DNA from 2 places in the Pseudomonas sp. 1L-E-NC-VB-C3 genome. Region 2 is predicted to be linked to the other one. Evidence: predicted binding sites of a transcription regulator. Region 2 holds the regulator's gene; the other holds the start of a gene.

Region 1 (3,405 bases), on a different contig from region 2:
TTTCTTCTCATTGTTTTCATCTGTTTGGATCTGGTCGCAGAAGATAGCCAGCAGAGAGGGGGCAGCGAAATCAGACGTGGGGGACGCGTTTTGTAGGACGTTACTTCTGTGAGTGGAGGATTTCGGAGTAGGGGGGGCGAGTTAACGAAGACACAAAACAGGTCATTTCAGTGGTATCACTGAAATGACCGTTGGTGAGGTTGCAGCGCAAAAATTCAGATCAATTGCAGAGCCTTTCTCCACCATGAGTTCACAACCGTGCGGTTTGCTTGTTCTCGCTCCGTCACCATGTGTGGTACATCCTGCAACCGTATCCACGGCTGGTTATTCCAGTGCAGCAAACTCAACGTCATGTCCGGCCAACTGAGCAAGCTGAGATGTGGGCGTTCGCTTGTGCTGGGGAGTTGGGCGTCGCGCAGGGTGGGGATGACTTGGTGGGTGAGCCATTCGCGCAGCGCTCGGTATTCGGGACAGTAGTGGTAGACGAGGAGGGCGTAGATGCCTGATTCGCTGATCAGCAGGGTGTTTTCGATCTGGTTGTGGATCAGGGTTTTGCGGGTTTGGTATTGGTCGGGGTCGAGTTTTCGCAGCATGCGTTCGTTGAGGTAGATGTGCAGCAGGCGGCTCAGGTCTCGGGCGCAGAACCAGGGTTGGTTCTGAATGAGGAGTGCGTTGAGGGGGAGTTTGTGGCGGGTGAAGATGCTAGGTGTCAGGTAGTTTTCGTCCATGGTTCAGTTCTCGAATTCAAGTGAAGAAAACTGCTTCTGTTCGTCGCCAAACGAAAAGGGTGGCAGCTATGCGCGGGTTGGCGAACCGGTGAATTCGAAACCGGCAGACCCTGAGGTCTCCCACGCAAAGCCGCCATAACTCGTTGAGAGAAAAAACCTCTGTGTGAGTTTAGTTGCATTGCGTCAAATTCGATCCAGGTCGCCAAACCCGGTGCTGAACATTCAGCATCGGATGAGCTTAGAAACTTGGGCTTTTCGGCGCAATCGGACGGCGGTGGTGCAGGTTGTAGGACGTTGCGGGGATGGTTGAAGGGCTGAAGATCAAAAGATCGCAGCCTTCGGCAGCTCCTACAGGGGACGCGAATTATTCAGCGGGCGGTGTCAGCTTCGCTTCCATCTCGGCAACCTTGGCTTCGAGGCTTTCGAGGCGGGCGCGAGTACGCGCCAGCACTACCATCTGACTATCGAACTCTTCCCGGCTGACCAGATCAAGTTTGCTGAAGGCACTTTGCAGCAGCATTTTGAACTGGCTTTCGATTTCGGCTTTCGGCAGCGGGGTGTCGCCGTTGAAGAGGCGGGAGGCGGTGCCGCTCAGGGCGTCGAGGAAGTCTTTGGGCGCGAGCATGGGAAATGTCCTGGAAACAATGGCCGGCAGTGTATCACGCAGTGTCTATAGTCAATCCCGTTGCACGGATGCACGCTTTTCGCGCAGGGGGACGGACGGTGGCGCACCGTTGTTGTGCGTATCGGCAAAAGCTTTTCTGCCCGAGCGCTTGCAACAGGTGCCAAGCGATTGAAATGCAGGGTTTTTGCCGAGCTGGCAAGGTTTCTGCTTAGTCACCCTCGACCCATGCACTGATGCAGTCGCTGTGACGAATGCAGTGCGGCAGACGAAGCGGGGAGTTTCGTCTGATGCGGTTAGCTGGCGTCAACGATGCGTTACAAAGCCAGGCACTGCGCTTAGACTTGAGACGGGTTTGTTTTCCTGGGGCAAGTCCACCAATTCGGGAGAGAGTTTCATGAAGCTAGTCACTGCCATCATCAAGCCGTTCAAGTTGGACGACGTGCGCGAGTCGCTGTCCGAAATCGGCGTGCAGGGCATTACCGTCACTGAAGTCAAAGGCTTCGGCCGGCAGAAGGGTCACACCGAGCTGTATCGCGGCGCGGAATATGTGGTCGATTTTCTGCCCAAGGTGAAAATCGACGTGGCCATCGACGACAAGGACCTGGATCGGGTTATCGAGGCGATAACCAAAGCGGCCAACACCGGCAAGATCGGTGACGGCAAGATCTTCGTGGTCAATCTGGAACAGGCGATCCGCATCCGTACCGGCGAAACCGATACCGACGCGATCTAAGCGCCGCCACAAACCCAACGCCCCAGGAGAAAACAATATGACTCTGCGTAAATTCGCAGGGCTAGGCGCCCTGTTGTCCATCGTAATGCCCGGCATCGCCATGGCGGCAGACGAAGTGGCAGCGCCAGTCCTCAATTCCGGCGACACCGCCTGGATGCTCACCTCGACAGCGCTCGTGCTGTTCATGACCATCCCCGGCCTGGCGCTGTTCTACGGCGGTATGGTTCGCTCGAAAAACATTCTTTCCGTGCTGATGCAGTGCTTCGCCATTACCGGCCTGATCAGCATCCTGTGGGTCATTTATGGCTACAGCATTGCCTTCGACACCACCGGCATGGAACAGGGCGTCGTCAACTTCAATTCGTTCTTCGGCGGCATGGGCAAGGCGTTCCTCGCTGGTGTCACGCCTTCGAGCATCACCGGCCCGGCGGCGCTGTTCCCTGAGGCGGTGTTCATCACCTTCCAGATGACCTTCGCGATCATCACCCCGGCGCTGATCGTCGGTGCGTTCGCCGAGCGCATGAAGTTCTCCGCGATGCTGATCTTCATGGGCATCTGGTTCACGCTGGTTTATGCACCGATCGCGCACATGGTCTGGTCCGGTAACGGCGGCCTGATGTGGGACTGGGGCGTGCTCGACTTCGCTGGCGGCACCGTGGTGCACATCAACGCCGGTATCGCCGGCCTGGTCGCGTGCCTGGTACTGGGCAAGCGCAAAGGCTTCCCGACCACACCGATGGCTCCGCATAACCTCGGCTACACCCTGATGGGCGCGGCGATGCTGTGGGTCGGCTGGTTCGGCTTCAACGCCGGTTCCGCTGCAGCCGCCAACGGCACTGCCGGTATGGCCATGCTGGTTACCCAGATCGCCACGGCCGCTGCGGCACTGGGCTGGATGTTTGCCGAGTGGGTCACCCACGGCAAGCCAAGCGCACTGGGGATTGCTTCGGGCGTGGTCGCCGGTCTGGTCGCGATCACTCCGGCCGCTGGCACTGTAGGCCCGATGGGTGCACTGGTGATCGGTCTGGCCGCAGGCGTGGTGTGCTTCTTCTGCGCCACCACCCTGAAACGCAAACTCGGCTATGACGACTCCCTGGATGCCTTCGGCGTGCACGGTATCGGCGGTATCCTCGGCGCGATCCTCACTGGTGTGTTTGCCGCACCGGCACTGGGCGGCTTCGGCACCGTGACTGACATCGGCGCGCAGGTCTGGATTCAGATCAAAGGCGTCGGCTTCACGGTGATCTACACCGCGATCGTGACTTTCATCATCCTCAAGGTGCTGGACGCCGTCATGGGTCTGCGCGTAACCGAGGAAG
Region 2 (3,405 bases):
TACAAGGCTTCATTGCTCGGAGCGCTGCGCAATTTGTCGCGCACTTCCTTGCGGTCGAGCATGCTGGCGATCTGGCGCAACAACTCCAGATGCGCGTCGGTTGCGGCTTCCGGGACCAGCAGTACGAACAACAGGTCCACCGGAGCGCCGTCGATGGCGTCGAAATCGATCGGGGCTTCGAGGTGCAGCAGGGCGCTCACTGGCCCCGCGCAGCCCTTGAGGCGGCAGTGGGGAATGGCGATGCCGTTGCCAAAACCGGTGGAGCCGAGTTTTTCACGGGCGATCAGCGCCTCGAAGACATCCTGCATCGCCAGATCCGGCACTTCGCGGTGGATCAGGTTGGCAATCTGTTCGAGGGCTTTTTTCTTGCTGCCGCCCGGCGCGTTCACTTGGGAACGGCCGGGGGTCAGGATGGTTTCAAGTCGGATCATGGATAGGGGTGTTAACGACCGGTCGCGCCCTGGAGGAGGCTCTGGGTCTTTTCCTTATGCTTTTTGAGTTGGCGATCCAGCTTGTCGGTAAGTGAGTCGATCGCAGCGTACATGTCGGTATCTTCTGCGTTTGCGACCACTTCACTGCCGGGAATATGCAAGGTGGCTTCGATCTTCTGTTTCAGCTTTTCGACGCACATCGTGACCTGCACGTTGGTGATCTTGTCGAAATGTCGCTCCAGTCGCTGGAGTTTTTCCTCGATGTAGGAACGCAGAGGTTGGGTCACTTCCAGTTGGTGTCCACTGATGTTGACTTGCATACAGCTTCTCCTTCGTTGCCAGTGCATAAAGCGGCAGGCCGAAAAGCCTGCCACTGGAACGCTGTAACGTGGCTTACATCAACCGCTTGCGTTCGCTCGAAGGCGCGATTCCGAGGGATTCGCGGTACTTGGCGACGGTGCGGCGAGCCACCTGAATGCCTTGTGCCTCCAGTAAACCAGCGATCTTGCTGTCACTCAACGGCTTTTTCTGATTTTCCGCAGCGACCAGTTTCTTGATGATCGCGCGGATCGCCGTGGACGAGCATTCGCCGCCTTCGGAGGTGCTGACGTGGCTGGAGAAAAAGTATTTCAGCTCATAAATACCGCGCGGGGTATGCATGAATTTTTGTGTGGTCACCCGGGAAATCGTCGATTCGTGCATGCCGACCGCTTCGGCGATGTCATGCAATACCAACGGCTTCATTGCTTCGTCGCCGTATTCGAGGAAGCCGCGCTGATGTTCGACGATCTGCGTGGCCACTTTCATCAGGGTTTCGTTGCGGCTCTGCAGGCTCTTGATGAACCAGCGCGCTTCCTGCAACTGGTTGCGCATGAAAGTGTTGTCGGCGCTGGTGTCGGCGCGCTTCACAAAACCGGCGTACTGGGCGTTGACGCGCAGGCGAGGCACCGATTCCTGGTTCAGCTCGACCAGCCAGCGCTCGTTGTCCTTGCGCACGATCACGTCGGGAATCACGTATTCGGCTTCGGTCGACTCGATCTGTGAGCCGGGACGCGGATTGAGGCTCTGCACCAGTTCGATGACCTGGCGCAGCTCGTCTTCCTTGAGCTTCATGCGCCGCATCAACTGGCTGTAATCGCGGCTGCCGAGCAGGTCGATGTAATCGGCGACAAGCCGCTTGGCCTCGGTCAGCCACGGCGTCTTCGCGGGCAGCTGGCGCAATTGCAGCAGCAGGCATTCGCTGAGGTTGCGGGCGCCGATACCAGCGGGCTCGAATTGCTGGATGCGATGCAGGACGGCTTCGATTTCGTCGAGCTCGATGTCCAGTTCCGGATCGAACGCTTCAAGAATTTCTTCGAGTGTTTCGTCCAGATAGCCCTGATTGTTGATGCAGTCGATCAGGGTGACAGCGATCAGGCGATCGGTGTCGGACATCGGCGCCAGGTTCAGTTGCCAGAGCAGATGGCTTTGCAGGCTCTCGCCGGCGGACGTGCGGGTGGTGAAATCCCACTCATCGTCATCGCTGCTGGGCAGGCTGCTGGCGCTGGTCTGGTAAACGTCTTCCCAGGCGGTATCCACTGGCAGTTCATTGGGGATGCGCTCGTTCCAATCGCCATCCTCGAGGTTATCCACCGTCGGGGCGGTTTCCTGGTAGGAGGGTTCCTGGATTTCGGCGGGCTTCTGTTCGGCGTTGTCGGCCAGCGGATCGGCGTTGTCGAAGTCGTCGCCTTCTTCCTGGCGCTCGAGCATCGGATTGGATTCCAGAGCCTCCTGGATCTCCTGTTGCAGGTCCAGGGTCGACAATTGGAGCAGGCGGATGGCCTGTTGCAGCTGCGGTGTCATCGTCAGCTGCTGGCCCATTCTCAAGACTAGCGATGGTTTCATGGCAGGGGCTTAACACCTTATTCGCCGGCGCTTTGCGCCATCCACTACAGGGCGCCGAAGCGCCAAACTTAAGCAAATTATATGCCTGAAACTGAAGTGTTTGCCTAGAGCGCTGTAACAATTAAAGCGGATAAATGCGCCTTGAATCGATACAGCGCTGTCGCGCTTACAGGCGGAACTCGTGACCCAGATACACTTCCTTGACCAGATCGTTGGCCAGGATGGTCTCGGCATCGCCTTCAGCGATCAGTTGACCGTCGTTGACGATGTAAGCGGTTTCGCAAATGTCCAGCGTCTCACGCACGTTGTGGTCGGTGATCAGCACACCGATGCCCTTGGCCTTGAGGTGATGGATGATCTGCTTGATGTCGCCGACCGAGATCGGGTCAACGCCGGCGAACGGTTCGTCGAGCAGTATGAATTTCGGTGCCGTCGCCAGGGCGCGAGCGATTTCCACCCGGCGGCGTTCACCACCGGACAGGCTCATGCCGAGGTTGTCGCGGATGTGGCTGATGTGGAATTCCTGCAGCAGGCTTTCCAGCTCCTTGCGACGACCGGCCTTGTCCAGCTCCGGGCGGGTCTCGAGGATCGCCATGATGTTGTCGGCGACCGACAGTTTACGGAAGATCGACGCTTCTTGCGGCAGATAGCCGATACCGGCCTTGGCGCGGCCGTGCATCGGCTGGTGGCTGACGTCCAGATCATCGATCAGCACACGGCCCTGATCAGCCTGCACCAAGCCGACGATCATGTAGAAGCACGTCGTCTTGCCGGCGCCGTTCGGGCCGAGCAAGCCGACGATCTGCCCGCTGTCGATCGACAGGCTGACGTCACGCACGACCTGGCGGCTTTTATAGGCCTTGGCCAGGTGCTGAGCTTTCAGAGTTGCCATTACTGGGATTTCTCTTCGGTTTTCTTCTTCGGCTGGATCACCATGTCGATGCGCGGACGCGATTCGGTGACCTTGCTGCCTGTGGCGCGACCGGCGCTGGCCAGCTTCTTCACGGTGTCGTAGACGATTTTTTCGCCCTGGGTGACGTTGTTATCCTTGTCGATAACCTTGGCCTTGTCGATCAGCACCACCCGGTTC

Evidence for each region. Region 2 encodes sigma-54, which starts transcription at its own class of promoters, with help from an activator protein. Its sites were predicted from a motif close to ANTGGCATNNANNTTGCTNT; they were not measured.
Region 1: a site for sigma-54 is predicted at 1,545-1,564, ahead of glnK (P-II family nitrogen regulator). Genes of this name have one in related genera too.

Annotation. Positions count from the first base shown of each region.
Region 1 covers NZ_JBXAWD010000001.1:419,369-422,773, reverse strand. Annotated here, with positions in the region: gene AC0Z5Z_RS01935 (N-acetyltransferase) at 1-20, opposite strand, end outside; gene AC0Z5Z_RS01930 (BRO-N domain-containing protein) at 216-728, opposite strand; gene AC0Z5Z_RS01925 (accessory factor UbiK family protein) at 1,093-1,353, opposite strand; gene glnK (P-II family nitrogen regulator) at 1,748-2,086, shown strand; gene AC0Z5Z_RS01915 (ammonium transporter) at 2,124-3,405, shown strand, end outside.
Region 2 covers NZ_JBXAWD010000013.1:10,929-14,333, reverse strand. Annotated here, with positions in the region: gene ptsN (PTS IIA-like nitrogen regulatory protein PtsN) at 1-431, opposite strand, end outside; gene hpf (ribosome hibernation-promoting factor, HPF/YfiA family) at 443-751, opposite strand; gene AC0Z5Z_RS20645 (RNA polymerase factor sigma-54) at 825-2,315, opposite strand; gene lptB (LPS export ABC transporter ATP-binding protein) at 2,482-3,207, opposite strand; gene lptA (lipopolysaccharide transport periplasmic protein LptA) at 3,207-3,405, opposite strand, start outside.